DNA from 4 places in the Zhongshania guokunii genome. Region 4 is predicted to be linked to each of the others. Evidence: predicted binding sites of a transcription regulator. Region 4 holds the regulator's gene; each other region holds the start of a gene.
The links. Region 4 encodes sigma-54, which starts transcription at its own class of promoters, with help from an activator protein. Its sites were predicted from a motif close to TGGCACANNNNTTGCNNT; they were not measured.

Region 1 (5,832 bases), on a different contig from region 4:
TCTCCCGTAACGCATTTAGCGTCGATTAATCCTCATCATCTCCACCCATTCCTAATTCCTTAATCTTGCGGGTCAGGGTGTTGCGTCCCCAGCCGAGCAGGTTTGCGGCGTCGCGGCGGCGGCCGTGGGTGTGGCGCAGGGCGGCTTCGATCATGATGCGTTCAAACTGAGGTACGGCGCGGTCGAGTAGTTTTTCGCGGCCCAGCATTAGTTCTTGGTCTGCCCAGCGTTTGAGGTTGTCCTGCCAGTTAGAGGCGGGCGCGGCTTCGCCTTGGGGGCGCTCTAGTAGTTCTGGCGGTAGGTCGTCGACATGAATTTCGCGACCTGAGGCCATCACTGTCAGCCAGCGGCAGGTGTTTTCCAATTGACGAACATTGCCCTGCCATTCCATCTGGCACAAATATTCTTCGGTTTCTGGGCGCAGACGCTTGGGTTCAACGTTTAACTCATTGCCTGCGCGGGTAAAAAAGTGCTGCATGAGCTTGGGTATGTCTTCGCGGCGCTCTGAAAGCTTGGGCAGGTGAATGCGAATAACATTGATGCGGTGAAATAAATCTTCGCGGAAGTGGTTGCTCTTAACCAGTTGTTCTAAGTTTTGGTGGGTTGCGGCAATAATGCGCACATCAACTTTGACCGGCGTGTGACCACCTACCCGATAAAATTCGCCATCTGCCAATACCCGCAGTAGACGGGTTTGGGTATCGGCGGGCATGTCACCAATTTCATCCAAAAACAGGGTGCCGCCATTGGCTTGTTCAAAGCGGCCGCGGCGCTGGGCGCTGGCGCCAGTAAAGGCGCCTTTTTCGTGGCCGAACAGTTCCGATTCCATTAGGTCTTTGGGGATGGCGGCCATGTTTAGTGCGATAAAGGGCTTGGTGGCGCGGGGGCTGTGGCGGTGTAGCGCCTGCGCGACCAACTCTTTACCAGTACCGGATTCTCCGTTTATTAACACTGTTATATTCGACTGCGACAAACGGCCAATGGCCCGAAAAACTTCCTGCATAGCTGGCGCTTCACCGATAATCTCGGTGGTTTCAAGCGGTGCTTGCTCGGGCAGTAGATTGCGATTTTTGTTGGCGTGCTGCAGTGCGCGCTGGGTGGTGGCAACGGCATCGTCAACGTCAAAGGGTTTGGGTAGATACTCGAAGGCGCCGCCTTGGTAGGAAGCTACTGCGCTGTCTAGGTCGGAGTGCGCGGTGGTGATAATTACCGGTAAACCGGGGTGGGCGGCGGTAATGCGTGATAATAATTTAAGGCCGTCGATACCGGGCATGCGAATATCGCTGATGATAGCGTCGGGTACCTCCGATTCGAGTTCGCTAAGCAAGCCGTCGCCGTTTTCGAAACAGCGGGTAATAATGCCGGCTTGGTTCAGGGCTTTTTCGAGCACCCAGCGTATCGATCGATCGTCGTCAGCTATCCAGACAGCATTGGTTTGGCTCATGAGGCGTGCTCCAGCGGAATATGCAGTGAGAAGGTGGTGTTACCAGGCTCGCTGCTGCATTCGATTAGTCCGTTATGATGATTGAGTATGGATTGTGCAATTGAAAGGCCTAAGCCTGTGCCCTCTGCGCGACCACTGACCATGGGCAGAAAAATTGATGCGCGCAGGTCTTGGGGGATGCCTGGGCCGTTATCAATAATATCGACACTGCACACCAAGCGGTGGCGGTGAGTGCCAATAGTGAGCTGGCGCAAGGTGCGAGTACGAATAATTATCGTGGGGTCGCTCTCTTCGTTACCCTGTTGGCGCAGTGCTTGTTGGGCATTGCGAGTGACATTTAAAAATGCCTGAATGAGTTGTTCGCGGTCGCCAAGAATATCGGGAATGCTTGGGTCGTAGTCGCGAATTATGCGGATATAGCCTTCGCTTTCAGCTTCGACGAGTTGGCGCACTCGCTCTAAGACTTCGTGGATATTGGTCAATTGTTTTTCAGGTGCGCGGTGAGGTCCGAGCATGGTGTCGACCAAATTGCGCAGCCGGTCGGCCTCTTCAATGATGATATTGGTGTAGTCATGGAGTTTGGGGTCGCTGAGCTCTCTTGCTAATAGCTGCGCTGCACCGCGGAGGCCGCCAAGGGGGTTTTTAACCTCGTGGGCAATACCGCGTATTAGCGCCTGACTATTTTGCTGTGACGACAATAGGCCTTCTTCGCGACTGATTCTAATAAGTCGATCCAGCGGCTGTAATTCGATGATGAGCGAGGTGCGGCGATTTTCAGTAACTGGGGTTACGGCGTAATCGACGGTAATTTCAATGCCTGAGCGCAAGGTTAGAACAGTCTCGCGTTTGGTATAAGCCTCACAGTTGTTAATGGCGTCGAGTAATTTTACAAGCGTGTCTTCTTGCTCGTGGAATAGCTTGGTGATCGCTTCGCCGTGAATACGTTGATCTGACACCGCCAATAAAGCCTCTGCCGCGGGATTTATATAGCTCACAGTCAGGTTCGGCTCTACCAATAAGATCGCCGTTTTAAGGTTGTCGAGAATTTGATGGTGGATATTACTCGGGGGCATAGCGTCGCCATTATGTTCGTAATGCATTAGCTCAAAGCAATTTCTAGGCCAAGCGAGTTTGGGTGGTTCAACTGGCAATATCGACGGCTTTCGAGGGGCTCATGTGATGAGGGTCCCAATTTAGTGCGTTGCCAGCGGTGGTGGCGCGCAATATTTGCGGGCGTTCCTGCCCTTAGTATAGAGGGTTAAGCTCCAAATTGGTGCGTAAATTATAGGCTTTGCTTAGTTTCCTGGCAGATACACCATGATGTCGACGGCGTCTTTGCTAATTTGCCTGCCGTGCTCGTCGATGATGCTTGCGCCTATGCGATGGGGGCCACGGCTTAGGCGGGGGATGGTGTATTGGGTACTGCTGGAGCGAGTGAGGGTGTCATTGTCTAGGCTAAAGACGATGCGCTGTGAGGGATCTAGTGGATTTTGGGTGCTAGTGCTAACGGTGGTGGCGATGAGTCCATTGGCGATAATGGCGCCGTTGTTGGGGGATTGAATTGTGATTCGGTTGTCGGGGCTTACGTTAATGCTAGTGGGGCGGTGGTTGGGGCGATTACTAACGTCAGTTGCTGGGGTGGTATTGGTGGGTGGGAGTTTCACTGGGGTGCTGTTCTTTGGCGCTTTGTCAGAAAACACAGTGTTGCCGTATTGGTCGGTAGAGCGGTAAATTTCAGTGGCAAAGCTAAGGCTGCTAAGCAGCATGGAACAAATTAGGAGTAGGTAGCGAGCCATACAGCACCTCGGTATTTAATGGCTCTATGATGTGGTGAAGCGCGGAGGAGTGCAAGCTTTGCGAATGGTGTGGTAGGTGTGTAGCGGGAATGAATAAAGGGAGGTTGTAGGTACAAAAAAGCCCGCATGAAGCGGGCTTTTTAAGCGCAGTATGGTTTAAACGCTGTAGTACATATCGAACTCAACGGGGTGAGTTGTCATGGCTAGGCGCTCAACTTCCTGAGACTTAAGGGCGATGTAAGCATCGATAGTATCGTCGTCAAAAACGCCGCCGGCGGTTAAGAATGAACGATCCGCATCCAGTGCCTGCAGGGCCTGGTCTAGGCTAGAAGCAACGGTTGGGATTGATGCGGCTTCTTCTGCAGGTAGGTCGTACAGATCTTTATCTGCAGCGTCGCCGGGGTGGATCTTGTTTTGAATGCCGTCAAGACCAGCCATTAGCATTACCGCAAACGCGAGGTAAGGGTTAGCTGACGGGTCTGGGAAGCGAACTTCAACGCGACGCGCTTTGGGGTTTGGTACAAAAGGAATACGGATAGAGGCAGAGCGGTTACGTGCTGAGTAAGCCAGCATTACCGGTGCTTCAAAACCGGGAACCAGACGCTTATACGAGTTGGTAGAGGCGTTGGTGAAGGCGTTAATAGCGCGAGCGTGCTTGATGATACCGCCAATGTAGAACAGGGCGGTTTCAGACAGGCCGCCGTATACGTCGCCAGCAAATAGGTTGGTGCCGTCTTTGCTCAGAGACATGTGAACGTGCATGCCGCTGCCGTTGTCGCCAACGATAGGCTTAGGCATAAATGTTGCGGTTTTGCCGTAGGCGTGGGCAACATTGTGTACACAGTACTTGAGGATCTGTACTTCATCCGCTTTTTTAACGCAGGTGTTTGGGCCAACGCCGATTTCACACTGACCAGCTGTGCCTACTTCGTGGTGGTGTACTTCAATGGTCAGGCCCATATCGGTCATGGCATTACACATGGCGCCACGCAGGTCGTGGAGGCTGTCGACTGGTGGTACGGGGAAGTAGCCGCCTTTAACACCTGGGCGATGGCCGGTGTTGCCTTCTTCAAAGTTGTCGCCTGATTTCCAGGCCGCTTCGTCAGAGGCAATCGCATAGCTAGCGCCTTCCATTGAAACTTTCCATTTAACATCGTCAAAAATGAAAAACTCGGGCTCGGGGCCAAATAGTGCGTTATCGGCAATGCCAGATGCGCGCATATAGTCTTCGGCGCGTTGGGCGATAGAGCGTGGATCGCGGTTGTAGCCCTGCATAGTAGATGGCTCTACGATATTGCAGCGGATGATAATAGTAGATTCTTCGGTAAAGGGATCAAGAACCGATGCGGAGTCGTCAGGCATCAGGATCATGTCGGATTCGTTAATGCCCTTCCAGCCGGCAATGGATGAACCGTCAAACATTTTGCCGTCTTCAAAAAAGCTTACATCGACGTCTGTTGCCGGAATAGTGACGTGTTGCTCTTTGCCCTTGGTATCGGTAAAGCGCATGTCCGCCCACTTCACGTCATTTTCGGCGATTAACTGCAGAGTGTTCTCTGACATTATGTTCGTCCTCCAGATAGAGAGAGTAAGTTTGAATTCGGCATCGCCGAGGAGTGTTGATTATATTCGCATTGTATTGTGCCGCATAGCGACGCAATCTGCGAACTGAAAAGGCAATAAACATGCCGATATTAGGCTATTTCATAGTATTACTTCGCAATGGCGTTTAATCGTTTTGCTTAAAGCTTGTGCATGAAGCTAAAAAGCCTGCGCCATATTGGTGCTTGTGTTGAAATTTAGCACTATTTTTGTGCGTTAAAGGCGGGCTGCCCCCTGTAAGGCTGAGGGGGTATAATAGGCGGCCCTCCAATTTTTTCGGTCGTTAAATGAAATTCCTCGTTAAATTATTTCCTGAAATCATCATCAAGAGTAAACCGGTTCGCAAGAAATTTACTCGGCAGCTGCGCGACAATTTGCGTAAGTTACTGCTGCCGCTAGACCCGAACCTAGAGATTATTCGCGATTGGGACAGGATAACTATTGAAACCGCTAGTGAGGACCCCGAGGTCATCGCTGGTTTTGTTGCGGTACTCAGTAATACGCCAGGTATTTCACACTTTGTTGAAGTGCTGGAATATCCTCTGGTGGATGTGCACGATATTTACGAAAAAACTCGCCTTGCCATTGGCGATAGCCTGCGCGGTAAGCGATTTGTGGTGCGTTGTAAACGGGTGGGTAAACACGACTTTAATTCTAGTGAAGTTGAGCGCTATGTGGGCGGGGGGCTGAATCAGCACGTTGAGTCAGCGGGTGTGGATTTGCACAATCCCGATGTGACGGTGCGTATCGAGGTGCGTCAGGATCTGGTTTATATTGTGAATCGGCGACTTGAAGGTCTTGGGGGGTTTCCGCTGGGCACGATCGATGCAGCTGTGTCGCTTATCTCGGGTGGCTTTGATTCGACAGTTTCAAGCTATCTAACCATGAAGCGCGGCATGCGTACGCATTTTTGCTTTTTTAATCTTGGCGGGCGCGAGCATGAGGTTGGAGTAAAAGAGGTCGCCTTGTATTTGTGGCTTAAATACGGCG
Region 2 (5,832 bases), on a different contig from region 4:
CAGTAGATGCCGATGACAAGGTTGAGGTTTATCGCAATTGGCTGGGCTTAATGAAGGGCGATCTTCAGGAAAAGCTCAATAAAGGCGGTAAAGAGCTAGTTCGTACCTTAGTTGGTGACCGTACCTTTACCGCAGCCGATGGCGGCGAAAAAGTTATGCACGGCCGCAGTTTGTTATTGGTGCGTAATGTTGGTCACTTGATGACCAATGAAGCCATTATTGATGCAGATGGTTTTGAAGTACCCGAAGGCATTATGGATGCCATGGTCACCGTATTGGCGGCGATGCACGATCTTAAGCAAACTGGCTCGCTGCGCAATTCGCGCACTGGCAGTGTGTATATCGTTAAGCCCAAAATGCATGGCCCTGAAGAAGTGGCTTTTGCTGGCGAATTATTCTCGCGGGTTGAAGACGCGTTTGGTTTGCCGCGCAACACCTTGAAAATCGGCATCATGGATGAGGAACGCCGCACCACGGTTAACCTTAAAGCCTGTATTGCTGCGGTCCCTGAGCGCGTTATCTTTATTAATACCGGCTTCTTGGATCGTACCGGTGACGAAATTCACACCAGCATGGAAGCCGGGCCGTTTGTGCGCAAGGCGGATATGAAGCAACAGGCGTGGATTAACGCCTACGAAGACTGGAACGTTGATATCGGCTTGGCGTGTGGCTTAAGCGGTCGCGCTCAAATCGGTAAAGGTATGTGGGCCATGCCCGACGAGATGGCGGCGATGATGGACGCAAAGATTGCCCATCCGCAGGCTGGTGCTAATTGCGCTTGGGTGCCATCACCCACAGCCGCTACCTTGCATGTTATGCACTACCATCAAGTGAACGTGAAGTCAGTTCAAGAGCAGTTGGCGAGCCGTCAACGCGCTGCACTAGACGATATTCTGACTATTCCTGTTGCGGAAACCCCCGATTGGAGTGCCGAAGACATTCAGCAAGAATTGGATAATAACGCTCAGGGCATGCTCGGTTATGTTGTGCGCTGGATTGATGCTGGTGTTGGCTGTTCTAAAGTGCCAGATATCAACGATATTGGACTGATGGAAGACCGCGCCACCTTGCGGATCTCCAGCCAGCATATCGCCAACTGGTTGCACCACGGTGTGTGTACCAAAGAACAAGTAATGGAAACCATTAAGCGCATGGCTGCGGTGGTTGATCGCCAAAACGCCAGCGATCCGAGCTATACGCCAATGGCACCTAACTTCGACGACAGCGTGGCCTTTCAGGCTGCCTGTGAGCTGGTCTTTAAGGGCTGCGAACAGCCTAGCGGCTACACCGAGCCTGTTCTGCATCGCCGTCGTATTGAATACAAGGCTCAAGCTAAGGCTTAAGTTTTTAAACGATTCCTTTCCTGTCAGTGAGGCTTGGCCCGGATTTATCCGGGCCTTTTTTATTATGGGAGATGCGTGACGGAAAACGGGAGATGCAAAAGCGTTAACCGTCTGCCGTATAGCGTCTCCCGTGTCTCTGCTGGCAGAGCGCTTAAAAAACGCCCATAATCACCCCAAACTATTAAGCCCTGCGGAGTTATTCTTAGTATGAATCTATCGCGAATCGATCTAAACCTGTTGGTCTATCTCGACGTGTTGCTGCGAGAGAAGAATGTTACGCGCGCCGCGGAGCAGTTGGGTATTACCCAGCCAGCCTTGAGTAATGGTCTGCGGCGATTGCGGGATTTGTTTAATGATCCTCTGTTAGTGCGCACCAGCGAAGGCATGACGCCTACCGAGCGAGCCGTGGAGCTACAGCCCCAGGTGCGGACTATTTTGTCGGCGGTAGAACAGGCGGTACTTCCTGTTTCTGAGTTTGAGGTGACGGAGAGTTCGCGGGTGTTTCGGATTATGGCCAGCGACTACGCGGAGTCTACTTTGCTAATGCCGCTGCTATTTAAGCTGCGCGATGAGGCGCCGAATATTACCCTAGATATCCTCACGCCCAGTGATGTGACCTTTCAGGATTTAGAGCAAGGCAAAATTGATATGGCGATCAATCGCTTCGATCGTTTGCCTCAGTCTTTTCACCAGGCCACGGTGTGGCGCGATAGCTTCTCGTGTTTGATGAGTAGCGGCAATTCGGCGCTTGAAAACTTTGATATGGACGCATTTTTGGCTGCGCCCCATATCTGGGTTAGTAAGACTGGCATGGGGGTGGGGCGAGGCATGAGTCAGCGCGACAGCCAGCGTCTGGGATGGGTTGACGAGGCCTTGGCCGAATGTGGGCACGAGCGCCAAATTCGGGTGTTTACCCGTCATTATCAAGTGGCTGCTTTATTGGCAAAGCACCCCGATCTTATTGCCACCCTGCCAACCCAAGTGGCCAATTTGTATACCGATGATCCGCGTTTAGCAGTGCGTAAGCCGCCGTTTATGATTATTCCCATCGAACTTAAATTGGCTTGGAGCCCGCTCTTGCAGCACGACCCAGGCCACATCTGGCTGCGGCGTCGAATTGTTGAGGTGGGTGAGGAAATCTCTGGTCGCGCCTGAGTCCGTGATAACTTCCTCAATATCGGTGACTGATCGTCGAATCTCGGCAAATAAGCAATAAATTGGCCCCGTGGCGTGACCTCGCGGGTCAAAACTGTCATGCTTGTCGGCTTATTTTAACGGGAGGCTCCCATGATTATTGCTAACGATTGCGTAGTGGCTTTTCACTACACCCTGACCGACGAAGCTGGCGTTGAAATTGATACGTCTAAAGGTCAAGAGCCACTGGCCTATCTGCATGGTCACGGTGGTATTATCCCAGGTTTAGAGCGTGAGCTGACCGGTAAAACTACCGGCGACGCGATGAAAGTGACTGTTCAGCCAGAAGATGGCTACGGTGAGCTGAACCCTGAATTGATCCAAGCGGTACCTCGTGAAGCATTCCAAGGCGTCGATCAAATCGAAGTCGGCATGCAGTTTCAAGCCTCGGGTGCCCAAGGCCAAGTGCAGACTGTTGTCGTTAAAGCGGTTGATGACGAGTCTGTTACTGTTGATGCCAACCACCCTTTGGCTGGTCAGGTATTGCAGTTTGATGTCAGCATTGAAGAAGTGCGTGTTGCCAGCGAAGAAGAACTTAGCCATGGCCATGTTCACGGCGCCGGCGGTCATCAGCACTGATTGCGAATGTGTTTTAAAAGAGGCCTAAGGGCCTCTTTTTTTTGCCTATTATTTTACCTCTCTGAACTACTTTCTCCTGTCCCACCTTAGGTGGCAAGAAACCTGCTTAGTCATATTGGCATACTTAGCTAACAAGGCTTACTTACGGTTGCGCTATAACTAAGTTCTTTAACAAACGACTTAAGAAGTAATTCTATAGGTTATAAGGGGGTTTCTTTGTCTAACGCGGACCTCGCAGCGTTTTTATTGCAGGAGCGTTTGCCGGAGCAGTATCGGCAGCAGATTCATGCCTATTTCATCCCGTTTATAGAGGGTGTATTGCCGCGTATTCGCGCTGGCGATTTGCGTGTATTGGGTATTCATGGCGCTCAGGGCAGCGGTAAGTCGACCTTGGCCGCGTTTTTACAGTGGTATTTACAGTGTGAGTACAGGATGACGGTCGCGGTGGTGTCCATCGATGACTTTTATCTGCGTCGGACTGAGCGAGAGGTGTTGGCGAAAACCGAACACCCTTTGCTCCTGACCCGCGGTGTGCCAGGCAGCCACGACGTGGCGCTTGCCAAACAGGCCTTGACGGCCTTACTGGCCCTCAAGTCTGGGCAGTCGATGGATTTGCCGCGCTTTGATAAATCCTGCGACGACCGCGCTCAGCGGTCAGTTTGGCCGCGAATCAGTGGGCCCATTGACCTCGTTATATTTGAAGGCTGGTGTTTGGGTGCAGAGGCTTGCGAGCCCTCAGCACTGCTGGCGCCGGTGAATGCTTTAGAGTCGGCAGAGGATAGCGACGGGGCTTGGCGTCGTTATGTGAATGCCGCGCTCGCTGGTCCGTACCGCGACCTTTTTGCTCAAATTGATTACTTGCTAATGCTGGCGGCGCCCAGTTTTGGCTGTGTGCAGGGCTGGCGGCTTGAGCAAGAGCAAAAATTGGCGGCGAAGGTGGATGCGGGTTCCGCCTCGGCGTTAATGGATGCGCCGGCCATTCAGCGCTTTATTCAGCACTACCAGCGCATTACCGAGCAATGTTTGCGAGCGCTGCCCCTGCGCGCAGACTGCGTAATGACGATGGCGGCGGATCGTCAGATTAGCGCTGCGTACTACCCACGGCAAGGCGATGACCATGCTGCTGAGACATGCCCAAGCCTTGTGTTTAGTGATTTAGACGGCACCCTGCTCGATCACGACAATTACTCTTTTAGCGCAGCATTGCCAGCCTTGGCGCGTTTAGCTGAATTGGGGGTGATTTGGGTACTCAATACCAGCAAGACCCAAGCGGAGTTGCATCAGTTGGCGGCGCAGCTGAATAATCCCTATCCCTTTATTATTGAAAATGGCGCGGCGGTGGTGGTGCCCGCCGGCTGTGATTTGCTGGCCGATGTTGATTTGAGCGTAGTAAATGGCCAGCGGGTAAAGGAATTTGCGCCACGCCGCGAACAGATTTTAACGCTATTGCACGGGTGGCGAACACAGTACGGCTATCAGTTTTCCGGTTTTGCAGACTGTGATGCACCAACTTTGTGCAAAATAACGGGTTTAAGTTTACAAGAGGCAGAGTTAGCTCTGCAGCGTGAATATTCTGAGCCTATTCGCTGGGAAGACAGTGACGAACGCTGGCAGGAGTTTGCGGTGCTGCTGGCTGCGGAGGGCTTGCAGGCACTAAAAGGCGGGCGTTTTATCCATATTATGGGCGCCGCAGATAAGGGGCGGGCGATGGCGTGGCTGGCTTCTTGCTTATACCCATCTGGGCCCGCGCCGCGGCTGATCGCGCTGGGTGACAGCGGCAATGATATTGCCATGTTAGAGCGAGCCGATATTGCTGTGCTGGTGCGTTCACCACATCATTCGCCGCCGCAAATAGTGGCACCACAGGGAGACTTGCGTATTACCGAAGGTTTTGGTCCGGTGGGCTGGAATGAAGCCTTGTTGGATATTTTTGGCGCCGGTGATTAAGTCGGGCCACCACCACGAACGTATGACAATAATATAGGGAAAGTTATGGGCGATTTTTACCAGAACGGCATTATTACTACCTTACACAATTTAATTGACCGGCCGGTGAGTGATATCGAGGCTGAATTGAAGCAGTTTGCTAAGCAGCGGCCAATGGCGCTGATGTTGCCCTCGCTGTTTTCTGAGTTGGAAGGTCCGGCACTGGCTGCGATCATTGATGAAATTGCCAAGGTCGATTATATCGATGAAATTATTATTGGTTTGGATCAAGCAGATGAGGCTCAGTATCGCTACGCCTTGAAATTCTTTAGTCGGCTACCTCAGCGTCACCGCGTGCTGTGGAATGATGGCCCGCGGCTGCGAGCCATTGATGCTCGGCTGAAAAAGCGCGGTCTTTCTCCCGAAGAGCCAGGTAAAGGCCGCAATGTGTGGTATTGCCTTGGCTTTATTCAGGCCTCGGGTCGCGCCGAGGCCATCGCCCTACACGATTGCGATATTCTGACCTATGACCGTCGCCTGCTTGCGCAATTGTTTTATCCCGTGGCTAATCCGGCCTTTAATTACGAGTTTTGTAAGGGCTATTACGCGCGAGTTGCCGACGGCAAAATTAATGGCCGAGTGAGTCGTTTATTGGTCACGCCACTGATTCGCTCCTTAAAGAAAATTCTCGGTGGTTCGGATTATCTCGAGTATTTAGACAGCTATCGCTACCCCTTGTCGGGGGAGTTCTCAATGCGCATGGATGTGTTAAATGATCTGCGTATTCCCA
Region 3 (5,832 bases), on a different contig from region 4:
GTCGGCACGCACCTCGTAGGTATCAGGGTCGACCTCCATCACCGGCTGATAATTGTTCAACACCATATCGGCCTTGGTCACATTACGGCAGTTTTTCACTGCGACTAGCGGGCGATCTAAACCCAGTGCGCTGCCAATATCAGCATCAATCGCGGCTTGGCTAACAAAACTCACCGAGGTCTGCACACAGGCTTTACCATAGGCGCCGAACATCATCCGGTAATGCACCGGCTGCGGGGTGGGAATCGACGCATTGGGATCGCCCATGGGCGCGGCGGCAATGGCGCCGCCTTTAATAATCATGGCGGGTTTAATGCCGAAGAACGCTGGTTTCCACAACACCAAATCGGCAAGCTTACCTACCTCGATAGAACCCACCTCATGGCTAATACCGTGGGCAATGGCCGGATTAATCGTGTATTTGGCGATATAACGACGGGCGCGGAAATTATCATTATCTGCGCTGTCTTCTGCCAGCGGACCGCGCTGCACTTTCATTTTGTGAGCAGTCTGCCAAGTGCGACACACCACTTCGCCGACTCGGCCCATAGCTTGGGAGTCGGAGGCAATCATCGAGAAGGCGCCAAGGTCATGCAGAATATCTTCAGCGGCAATGGTTTCCTTGCGAATGCGGGAATCCGCAAAGGCCACGTCTTCGGGAATATTGGGATCAAGGTGATGACAGACCATGAGCATATCCAAATGCTCGTCCACAGTGTTCACCGTATAGGGCCGCGTCGGATTGGTCGATGACGGCAATACATTGGCCGCGCCGCAGGCTTTGATAATATCCGGCGCGTGACCGCCACCAGCGCCTTCGGTGTGATAGGTATGAATGGTGCGGCCCTTAAAGGCGGCGAGGGTGTCTTCGACAAAGCCCGACTCATTTAGGGTGTCGGTGTGAATTGCGACCTGCACATCGTATTTGTCCGCCACACTTAAACAACAATCGATAGACGCTGGGGTGGTGCCCCAATCTTCGTGGAGCTTTAAGCCCATGGCACCGGCTTTAATTTGCTCTTCCAGCGAATCTGGCAAACTGGCGTTGCCCTTGCCGAGAAAGCCCAAATTCATGGGAAAGCTCTCGGCGGCTTGCAGCATTTTGCCCATATGCCAAGCACCCGGCGTACAGGTGGTGGCATTGGTGCCGGTAGCGGGGCCGGTGCCACCACCGATCATGGTGGTCACGCCGCTCATCAAGGCCTCTTCAATTTGCTGAGGGCAAATAAAGTGGATGTGCGAATCGATGGCACCGGCGGTTAAAATCTGACCTTCACCGGCAATCACCTCGGTGCAGGGACCAACAATAATATCGACATTGGGCTGAATATCGGGATTACCGGCTTTACCAATGGCGCAAATTCGACCGGCCTTTATCGCCACATCGGCTTTAACCACGCCCCAGTGATCTAATATCAAAGCATTAGTAATTACCGTGTCTGGGGTATGAGCACCGCCTAACTGACTCTGGCCCATGCCGTCGCGAATGACTTTGCCGCCACCGAATTTCACTTCTTCGCCGTAGGTGGTGAAGTCCTTCTCTACCGAGATCCATAACTCGGTGTCAGCCAAACGCAGGCGGTCGCCCACTGTGGGCCCGTACATATCCGCGTAGGCGCGGCGATCTATCGTAGCCATTTATTTATGCTCCTTGCTTGTCGAGGGCGCCCATTACATCGCCACGAAAACCATACACTTCTCGCTTGCCCGCCAGCGCCACCAACTCTACTTGACGGCTTTGGCCAGGCTCAAAACGCACCGCGGTGCCCGCCGCAATATTCAAACGAAAACCCCGACTCGCCGCGCGATCAAAAATCAGCGCGGGATTGGTCTCAAAAAAATGGTAATGGGAACCAACCTGTATTGGCCGATCACCACTATTGGCCACGTCAATCACGCAGGTTTCGCGACCGGCATTGAGGGTAATATCGCCCTTGGCTGCGATTAATTCTCCGGGAATCATAAGTGCTCCGTTATGCCTATTTAAACGATGGGATTATGGACAGTGACCAACTTGGTACCGTCGGGGAAGGTCGCCTCCACCTGTACCTCGTGAATCATTTCGGCAATGCCGTCCATCACGTCATTTTTGGTCAGCACTTCACGCCCCGCGCTCATCATCTCGGCTACCGTGCGACCTTCGCGAGCGCCCTCCATTACCGCCGCCGAAATCAGCGCAATCGACTCGGGGTAATTTAATTTCAGGCCCTTGGCCATGCGGCGTTCGGCCAATAGTGCGGCGGTAAACAGTAATAATTTATCTTTATCTCTGGGACTCAATTCCATGGCGGTGTCATCCTGTTTTCAATTAATTCTCATTTCGATGCTTACTTAAGTGTTCCAAATCCGTGGCGGGCAGGCCTCGCGGCCATTAAATTGCGGTCGAAGCTGCGCCCACAGCCACGCAAAACCTTTGCGGCACTGCTCCGGCGAATCACCCAAATAGCGCGCTAAAAAAATATCCCGCTTTTGCGATAAGCCCCACTCCGCCGCCAACCAAGCATTTTGCTCAGCAAGCTTAGTGAGGCCGTCGCGCAATTTATCCATCATGGCCTGATCGCAAATCATCGTCGCGAAAAAGCTGCCGCTCACCGAGGCGCCAGCCATACCCCAAGGCGCATCCAGCATGGCGCTGCCCCCCAGCCATTCGGTGCGTTCAACTAATAGTGGTTTGCCGTCGCGACGTATGTCGATTTTTTGCAGGCAACGACCCTGGGCAAACCCTTCGCCACTGGCGCGGCGGCCCAGCACCACAATATCCCATGCACATAAACGGGCATTGCCCTGCAGAGCGAAGTGATTACTCAATTCGGCTTCAGCGCCTTCAAATACAATGGTTTCCTGGGGCAGCCATTCCAAACAGGCGCCATCGGCAACATCAGCGCTCACGCCTTGAGACTGCGCCGTTTTCGCCAAATCACTGCGATACACCTTGCCCGCCGAGGGCGTGGTCAACAGCGCTTGCGCCCCAGCATCCAAACTTACTGCCACCCGCAAGGTATCGCCGGCCACTATGCCGCCAGGCGGGTGCAGGAGATAAACATGACAGCAATCTCCCTCAGGATAAAAAGGACGCTGCACCCGCAATGGCCCCTTGTGTAAAATTCGCACCAAATCAGTGCGATTTTCACTGGCACGCAGACCAAGCTCAATCGCCGCTGGCCACGATTTACGCGGAGCCAGATCACCACCGTGGCCAGTATGTGCAGATATTAAGGGGGCTAGGGCCGTCAACGGCAATTCCTTGTTTGTAAAACTAATTAATAAGATCGCGGAGCGCCTTTGAGTTAACGCCGCTCAATGCGTTGCAAACAATATCCGTGAGCAATAACTGTACCATCACTGTGCGTTTTTATTAGCACTGCGCCAAATCGGATCTTATTATCGGAAAATGCGCACCAATATTAGGCGAGCTAGTGGGAGAGGCTTGACGGGAGACGGTAAACGCTAAGATAAAATCTAAACCCGACTTGCCTTTGCGTCTCCCGTCTCCCGTCCAGCATTTAGCTTGCGAGGCGCCATACATCTCCCATGCATCGCCAATAAACGATACACTTAGCCCATCAACGAGGTAACGATCCATGGCTAAACCCGATTTTATTGCCCAGCTGGCGCAACAGGCCAGCAAGCTGATGAATAATGGTCCTGAAATTCAGCAGGACATCGAAGAGAAAGTGCAGGTGTTACTACAAGGCGGATTCAGCCGCTTAAACGTGGTGTCTCGCGCCGAATTTGACGCCCAAGTCGCTGTGTTGAATCGCACGCGCAGCAAGTTGGAAACACTGGAGAAACAGCTCGCGGAATTAACTGAGCAATTAGCAAACCAAACCGGCAGCAATACCTAAACATCGTATTTCAAAGAATAGCGCCGCCTTCAAGGATGAAGACATGCCCCTCGCTACCGTATACAGCCGCGCCAAGCTTGGCGTGCACGCGCCACTGGTCACCGTAGAAGTCCACTTATCTGGCGGTTTGCCCGCCTTTAATATTGTCGGCTTGCCCGAGGCCAGCGTACGTGAAAGCCGCGACCGAGTGCGCTCTGCCCTCGTTAACTCGCGCTTTGAATTTCCGGTTAGCCGCATCACCGTCAACCTTGCCCCCGCCGACTTACCCAAAGAAGGTGGCCGCTTCGATTTACCTATCGCCATCGGAATCTTGGTCGCCTCTGGGCAATTGCCGACCGCACCACTCGCCAATTGCGAACTGATTGGCGAACTTGGGCTGAGCGGTGAATTGCGCGCGGTAGATGCCGCGCTGCCCGCTGCGGTGCAAGCTGGCGAGGCGGGGCACAGCCTGATACTGCCCGCCGCCAACGCGGGCCTTGCCAGTATTCTCGATACCAGCGATATTCGCGAGGCCCACTCCTTGCTCGCGGTAGTTGCCCACCTCCACGGCCAGCAGGCGCTGCCCTATGCTAGCGCCGACGATTCGGCAGAATTAGCCGAACACTATCCCGACCTCAGCGAGGTGCGCGGCCAAGCAGGCGCCAAACGGGCACTGGAAATCGCCGCGGCGGGCGGTCACTCGCTCTTACTCAGCGGCCCGCCCGGCACCGGAAAAACCCTACTCGCCAATCGCTTACCGGGTATTTTGCCACCCCTTAACGAAACTGAGCGTTTAGAAATTGCCACCGTGCAATCAGTCGCTGGGCTACCGCTGCGGCTGAACCGGCCTTTTCGCGCGCCCCACCACACCGCGTCGGGGGTGGCGCTGGTTGGCGGTGGCAGCTATCCGCGGCCCGGTGAAATTTCCTTGGCCCATCACGGCGTATTATTTTTAGATGAACTGCCCGAATACCCCCGCAAAGTACTCGAAGTACTACGCGAACCGATAGAATCTGGTGAGGTAACCATTTCACGCGCTACCCAACAATTAACCTTCCCGGCTCGATTTCAATTAATAGCGGCGATGAACCCATGCCCTTGCGGTTTTGATGGCGACAGCGGCAAGGACTGCCGCTGCACCCCCGACCAAATCCAGCGCTATCGGGGCAAGCTATCTGGGCCGCTACTCGACCGCATCGATTTACGCATTACCGTGCCCCGCCTGCCGCCAGGGGTTTTACAGGAAGATGGCCTAGCGGAAAGCAGCGCCACCGTGCGCGAGCGAGTTTGCGCGGCCCGCGACCGCCAATTGCTGCGCAGCGGCAATATCAACGCCCAACTCAGCGCCGCGCAGGTGCGGCAGTTTTGCTCGCTAGACACCCCCAGCAAGCAATTCATGCTCAAAGCTGAGCAAAAACTCGGGCTGAGCGCCCGCGCCCACCACCGCTTGCAAAAGATCGCACGCAGTATTGCTGACCTCGCTGGCGCTGAGGCTATTAGCCTTGCCCATTTACAGGAGGCCATGATTTACCGAGGCGAACTTTAACGGTATTAATTAGCCGCATTCGCCCTGAGAGTTCTTGTTGACCATACGCACTGTTACAATGCCCGGCCCTTCTAGCACAATCTCGGGAAAGATCATCAGCGTGAGTAAACTCAACGACAGACAACGCGAAGCGGTTCGTTATATCGACGGCCCGATACTGGTGCTAGCAGGCGCTGGCAGCGGCAAAACCAGCGTTATCACGCGCAAGATGGCTTATTTGATCGAGAAATGCGGCATGCCTGCCCGTCATATTGCGGCGGTGACCTTTACCAACAAGGCCGCCCGCGAAATGAAGGAGCGCGTATCCCAGCTGGTAAAAGGCAAAGAGGCCCGTGGCCTCACGGTGTCGACCTTCCACAATTTAGGCATGAACATTCTGCGCGCCGAGTACAAGGCGCTGCAGTACAAATCTGGTTTCTCCATTTTTGACGGCCAAGACGCGCAAACCCTGATTCGCGACTT
Region 4 (5,832 bases):
TGATTTGTCGCCAATGCGAATGGTAACCGCAGCGCTATAGGCGGCGGTGGTGGCGACAAGTTTGGCTGCTGCGCGGGCGTGCAGGCCCAATTTATTAATAATTATTAGTTTGGTTTCGACCATCGTAATCTCTAGTGCTGCAGCTCGCGGTGGCGAACTTGGAGGTCTGGGTAATTGTTGCGAAGCACCTCTGCGAGGGTTTCAACCATATATACTGAGCGATGTTGGCCACCGGTGCAACCAATGGCGATGGTGAAATAGCTGCGATTGCTGGCTTCAATTTTGGGTAGCCATGTCTGTATATATTGCAGAATATCAGCGTGCATTTGCTGAACATCTGCTTGCTTGCTAAGAAAATCTTGTACGGCGGAGTCTCTGCCGGTTAAGGCACGTAAACCTTCCTGCCAGTGGGGGTTGGGTAGCATGCGTAAATCGTAGACTAGGTCAGCGTCGAGGGGTAGTCCGCGCTTGAAACCGAAGGACTTCAGCTGCACCGTTAGGCGGCTGGCGTCGGTGCCAAGAATTCGGTCGCGTATGGTCGCGCGCAATTCGTGGACGGTCATGTCGCTGCTGTCGATTGCCAGCGATGCTTCTACCACAATTGGTTCGAGGAGGATCGACTCAAGTTTGATCGCGTCGGCCAGCGGCAGTGAATCGGTTGCTAAGGGGTGGCGGCGACGGGTTTCGCTGAAGCGCTTAATTAACTTGTCGTCACCAGCATCGAGAAACACTATTCGCAGTTGAGCGTGTTTTTTGACTTGTTCACAGAGCGATTTAAACTTTGCTAAGCCAACTGGAGAGTTGCGGGCGTCGATACAGACCGCAACTTTCTGGTGGGCATTCAGCGGGTTTTGCGCTAGTTCGCGCACTAGTTCAGGTAGTAGCGACACCGGTAAATTGTCGATGGCATAAAAGCCTTCATCCTCAAGTTGGTGAAGGGCGGTACTTTTTCCGGAGCCGGAGCGGCCGCTGAGGATGATCATTTCCATTAGGGTTTCAATGCACGTTCAAGTAGCGCTTGGTCGGAGTCGGCATTGCGCAGGTCGCGACGAAACTCTTCCTCGTTAAACGCTGTGGCCAGTGCGCCGAGAACCTTGAGGTGCTCATCGTGGGCTTCGGCAGGGACAATAAGGGCGAATACGAGATCCACGGGGGCGTCGTCGATGGCCTCAAAGTCGATGGGCTGCTCTAGCTTAAGGAGCATGCCGGTGATCGCTGAGCAGCGGTTGCTGCGGCAGTGGGGAATCGCCACGCCGTGGCCGATACCGGTACTACCCAGACGTTCTCTGGCGAGCAATTCATTGAATAATTCGTCGGCGTTAAATTCGTCATTATCGGCACTGATTTCAGTAGAGATGTATTCGAGAAGACGTTTTTTACTGGTAACGGACGCACCGCTATGGGTGCGTCCTAGTGTGAGAATGGAATTGAGTATCATGGTTTCTTGCAACAGAGAGAGTGAGTGGATCGAAAGGTCTCAGCGACCTAGCGATTTTTCTTTGTGTTTAATTAATTGCCGGTCGAGTTTGTCGGTTAGGCTGTCGATTGCCGCGTACATATCCTCCGATTCACAGGTGGCAAATAAATCGGCGCCGGCAACGTGAACGGTGGCCTCGGCTTTCTGGACCAATTTTTCCACAGACAGGGTGACGTCGGTATTGGTGATATTGTCAAAGTGTCGTTGAAGTTTGCCGAGTTTTGTATTGACGTAATCGCGAAGAGACGGGGTGACGTCAACGTGGTGACCACTAACAGTAATCTGCATATTTTACTCCTTCATCGCTGAATATAACTAGCGCCTCACGGCGCGTGTATGACGACAATGACCGTAACAGGGGCACTGCCACTATACTAGTCGTTTCCGCTCGTTTGAGGGCGGAATAACCAGTGATTCTCGATATTTTGCAATGGTGCGACGGGCAACTTGGATGCCTTGCTCGCCTAGTAAGTCAGTGATTTTGCTGTCGCTCAGCGGCTTGCGCGGGTTTTCAGCGGCAACCAGTTTTTTGATTAGAGCGCGAATCGCGGTAGAGGAGCATTCACCGCCAGTATCGGTGGACACATGGCTGGAAAAGAAGAATTTGAGCTCAAAAATTCCCCGCGGGGTGTGCATGTATTTTTGGGTGGTTACCCGTGAGATGGTGGATTCGTGCATGCCCACCGCCTCGGCAATATCGTGCAGGACGAGTGGCTTCATGGCCTCTTCGCCGTACTCAAAAAAGCCGCGCTGGTATTCGACAATTTTGGTGGCGACCTTCATTAAAGTCTCGTTGCGGCTGAGCAAGCTTTTAATGAACCAGCGCGCTTCTTGCAAATTGTCGCGAATATAGTCGTTGTCGCTGCTATTGCTGCTTTTCCGCGCCAGTGCCGCGTAGTGGGCATTAATCTGGATTTTGGGGGCAATGTCGGGATTTAATTCGACCAACCAGCGATCATCCTTCTTGCTTACAAACACATCGGGAACCACATACTCGGTTGAGTCGGCACCAATGCCGTCACCGGGAGTGGGGTTGAGTGATTGAACTAATTTAATCACTTCGCGAAGCTGTTCTTCTTTCAAGCGGCAGCGGCGCATAATCTGGTTATAGTCGCGATTTCCCAATTGCGCCATATATTGGCTTACAACAAGGCTAGCTTCTTCGACGTAGGCTGTGCCTGCGGGTAATTGCTTCAGCTGAATTAAGAGGCACTCTTGTAAGTCGCGGGCAGCGACCCCCGGAGGATCAAATTGTTGAATGAGGTGTAAAACCGCATTGAACTCTTCAATTTCAATGTCTTCATTGGCAAAGCCTTCAACTAATTCTTCGGCGCTAACGGTTAGTCGGCCTTTTTCATCGATGGCATCGATAATGGCTTCGGCAATAATGCGGTCAATTTCTGACAAGCGACTGAGGTTAAGCTGCCAGCGCAGGTGGTCTTGTAGGGAGTCGGAGCTGGAGTTCCGGTAATCGTTGTTGTAGTCGCTGTCTTCCGACGAGGAGCCTGAGCCCGTGCCGCTGCCGGTGGTTTGGTAAACGTCGTCCCACTGGCTGTCGACGGGCAGATCTTCAGGTATATCACTGCGCTCAGCCCAGTCGGCGTCGGCTTCTGGTTGTGGCGCTTCTGTCTCTTGATCGCTGGTTTTTTCGGCCTTTTTGGGTTCGGCGGAGGTCGGTTCGATATTGACCTCGATGTCTTCGCCCTCGTCGCTGATTTCAAGTAGTGGGTTTGAGTCTAGCGCCGATTGGATTTCTTGCTGAAGGTCGAGGGTGGATAATTGTAATAAGCGAATCGCTTGTTGCAGCTGAGGTGTCATGGTCAAGCTTTGACCGACTTTGAGCTGTAGCGATTGTTTCATAGGCAGTGGCTTCTACAACAGGACAGTGGCAACACGAACAAATGAGTTTGTTCTACCGGCAATGATTATGCCTCTCTCTCAGTGTAGTCGGGACAATCATTGCCTGCAATACCTGTGCCGGTTCATTTGTAAAAGACTGGTAGTCTTTGAATAAAAACGTCGTGTTGCGCAATGGCGGTGGCCGTGCACTGCGACAGCCAAGTTTAGAACCTTTGGCGTGGCCGCAAAGTTACTGTTAAAACCTGTCGGGTGGGCTTATAGCGTAAATTTATCGCCAAGGTAAATGTCGCGCACAATCTGGTTGTTGAGTACGGTGTTGGCGTCACCTTCGGCGACAATACGGCCTTCGCCAACGATATAGGCTTTGTCGCAAATGTCGAGGGTTTCACGAACATTGTGATCGGTGATTAGTACGCCTATACCTCGCGCCTGCAGATGTTTGACGATATTTTGGATATCGTTTACCGAGATAGGATCGACGCCGGCAAAGGGTTCGTCAAGCAGGATAAAGCTGGGTTCGGTCGCAAGTGCGCGTGCAATTTCAACTCGGCGGCGCTCGCCGCCTGAGAGTGACATGCCCATGGATTTGCGAATATGGGTGATATGAAATTCCTGGAGGAGGGCCTCGAGTTTTTCATTGCGCTGTTTGCGGTTGAGGTCGCTGCGGGTCTCTAGAATGGCCATGATGTTATCGGCGACGCTCAATTTACGAAATATTGACGCTTCCTGGGGTAAATAACCGACGCCGTGTTTGGCGCGGCCGTTAATTGATAAGCGGGTAAGGTCGCGGTCATCGAGCCGGATCGAGCCGCGGTCGGCATTCACAATGCCTACAATCATGTAAAAACAGGTGGTTTTGCCGGCGCCGTTGGGGCCGAGTAGGCCTACTATTTCACCGCTGCTAATGGTGAGCGACACATCCTTAATGATTTCGCGGCCCTTGTAGGCTTTGGCGAGATTACTGGCTTGCAGTACGGGCATAATTAACGCGACTCTTCGCTATTGGTGCTTTCCGCTGGTGGGCTATTAGCGGGCTTGTCGTCGGCAGCGGTTTCGCTGTCGGGGATGGCTTGGGGTTGTAAGGTCATTTTAACGCGATGTTCTTTTTCATCGGTGCCGCCGTCGGCAACTACCATTTGTTTGCGGCCGCTGTACACCACGCGATCACCGGAGATCTTTGAGCCCTGGTGGGTGATGGAGGCATTGCGTTGCAGCAGAATCTCTTCCTGCTTTAGGCTGTACTCAATACGCTGAGCACTGGCAATGACCACGCCTTCATTGGCTCTGGGTTGCTGTTCGAAATAAGCGGGGCTGCCCTCGGCAATAACTTTTTCTACCTTGCGATTGGCCTCGATGATTGTAAGTTTGTCGGCGGTAATTTTGAGTGAGCCTTGGCTCATGCTGACATTGCCGATGTAGACACCTTGGTTATTTTCATAAATAGCTCGGTCGGAGCTTAGGTTTATGGCCTGCTTGCGATCTTCGGGTAAGCTCAGCGCAATGCTGCTAACGCCAAGGAGCAGCGTGGTGACTAGCGCAGCTTTAGATAGGGTCATAGTGGCCTTTTACCTGGTCGAGGAGTTCAACTCGTTCATTCTTCATGCTGGCTTTCATGCCCATTGAATGGGTTTTGCCATTTCGCAGCGAGAGAGTTAATGCTTGGTCGGTACTAACTTCGCTGCTTTCTAAATTAATTCGCAATAACTCAGTGCTTATTTGTGCTTGGCGAATCAAGTCTTTTACGAGCACGGTATCTAATAGGGTTAAATGCTCGCCATCTTGGGTCAGCTTGCCGGTCTTGGCGCTGGCTGTCCACGGTCTCTGGTTGGCGATATTGCCGATATAAAAGGGCTCTTGCAATGCTATCGAGCCATCCGATATCAAACGTTCGGCGCTGGTGGCGCGCCACTTATAAGCAATATGACCGTCAGCGCTGTATTTTATGCCACTGACTTGGCTTAAATGTGAGTCGGCGTCCGGTATGGCTTCAAAGCGTTCAACAATGCTTAATTTACCGCTTTCACTGAATTGGGTGAGGTACACCACGGTGCCGACCATGGCGGTAATAGCCGACAGTACCGAGAATACGGTAAATTTAATTTGCTTCATCTTAGAGGTACTGTTCCAGTGCGCTATTCAGCTTGCCCTGTGCTTTAAGAATCAGCTCGCAAACCTCGCGAATGGCCCCATTGCCGCCAGCGGCTGTAGTTTGCCAGTCGGCGTGGCGGGCGACGAAGTGGTGGCCATTAGCAACGGTAATGCCAAGGCCTGCTTGGCGAATGGCTGAGAGGTCGGGTAGGTCGTCGCCTACATAAGCGATGTCTTGCATTTCAAGACCGAGGTCGGCGCGCAACTCTTCGAGGGCGACGAGTTTGTCTTCGCGGCCTTGGTAAATCAGTTCAATCTTTAGCTCGCCTGCGCGGCGTTTGACCAGTTCTGAACAGCGTCCAGTAATGATCGCCGGCTTAATGCCCGCGTCACGTAGCAATTTAATG

Region 1: glnL (nitrogen regulation protein NR(II)) is a predicted target of sigma-54. The motif match lies at 2,551-2,568, and genes of this name have one in related genera.
Region 2: AB4876_RS15375 (HAD-IIB family hydrolase) is a predicted target of sigma-54. The motif match lies at 3,208-3,225, and genes of this name have one in related genera.
Region 3: AB4876_RS03160 (urease accessory protein UreD) is a predicted target of sigma-54. The motif match lies at 3,322-3,339, and genes of this name have one in related genera.

What each region holds. Positions count from the first base shown of each region.
Region 1 covers NZ_JBFRYA010000015.1:53,831-59,662, reverse strand. Annotated here, with positions in the region: gene ntrC (nitrogen regulation protein NR(I)) at 26-1,444, opposite strand; gene glnL (nitrogen regulation protein NR(II)) at 1,441-2,517, opposite strand; gene AB4876_RS15470 (DUF4124 domain-containing protein) at 2,740-3,240, opposite strand; gene glnA (glutamate--ammonia ligase) at 3,397-4,803, opposite strand; gene thiI (tRNA uracil 4-sulfurtransferase ThiI) at 5,130-5,832, shown strand, end outside.
Region 2 covers NZ_JBFRYA010000015.1:30,455-36,286, reverse strand. Annotated here, with positions in the region: gene AB4876_RS15390 (malate synthase G) at 1-1,343, shown strand, start outside; gene AB4876_RS15385 (LysR family transcriptional regulator) at 1,551-2,498, shown strand; gene AB4876_RS15380 (FKBP-type peptidyl-prolyl cis-trans isomerase) at 2,631-3,116, shown strand; gene AB4876_RS15375 (HAD-IIB family hydrolase) at 3,333-5,063, shown strand; gene AB4876_RS15370 (glycosyltransferase family protein) at 5,109-5,832, shown strand, end outside.
Region 3 covers NZ_JBFRYA010000002.1:110,607-116,438, forward strand. Annotated here, with positions in the region: gene ureC (urease subunit alpha) at 1-1,638, opposite strand, end outside; gene AB4876_RS03150 (urease subunit beta) at 1,643-1,963, opposite strand; gene ureA (urease subunit gamma) at 1,984-2,286, opposite strand; gene AB4876_RS03160 (urease accessory protein UreD) at 2,332-3,234, opposite strand; gene AB4876_RS03165 (accessory factor UbiK family protein) at 3,582-3,845, shown strand; gene AB4876_RS03170 (YifB family Mg chelatase-like AAA ATPase) at 3,889-5,370, shown strand; gene rep (DNA helicase Rep) at 5,471-5,832, shown strand, end outside.
Region 4 covers NZ_JBFRYA010000004.1:153,231-159,062, reverse strand. Annotated here, with positions in the region: gene AB4876_RS06175 (HPr family phosphocarrier protein) at 1-123, opposite strand, end outside; gene rapZ (RNase adapter RapZ) at 132-989, opposite strand; gene AB4876_RS06165 (PTS sugar transporter subunit IIA) at 989-1,438, opposite strand; gene hpf (ribosome hibernation-promoting factor, HPF/YfiA family) at 1,478-1,765, opposite strand; gene AB4876_RS06155 (RNA polymerase factor sigma-54) at 1,847-3,337, opposite strand; gene lptB (LPS export ABC transporter ATP-binding protein) at 3,593-4,318, opposite strand; gene lptA (lipopolysaccharide transport periplasmic protein LptA) at 4,321-4,893, opposite strand; gene lptC (LPS export ABC transporter periplasmic protein LptC) at 4,880-5,446, opposite strand; gene AB4876_RS06135 (KdsC family phosphatase) at 5,448-5,832, opposite strand, start outside.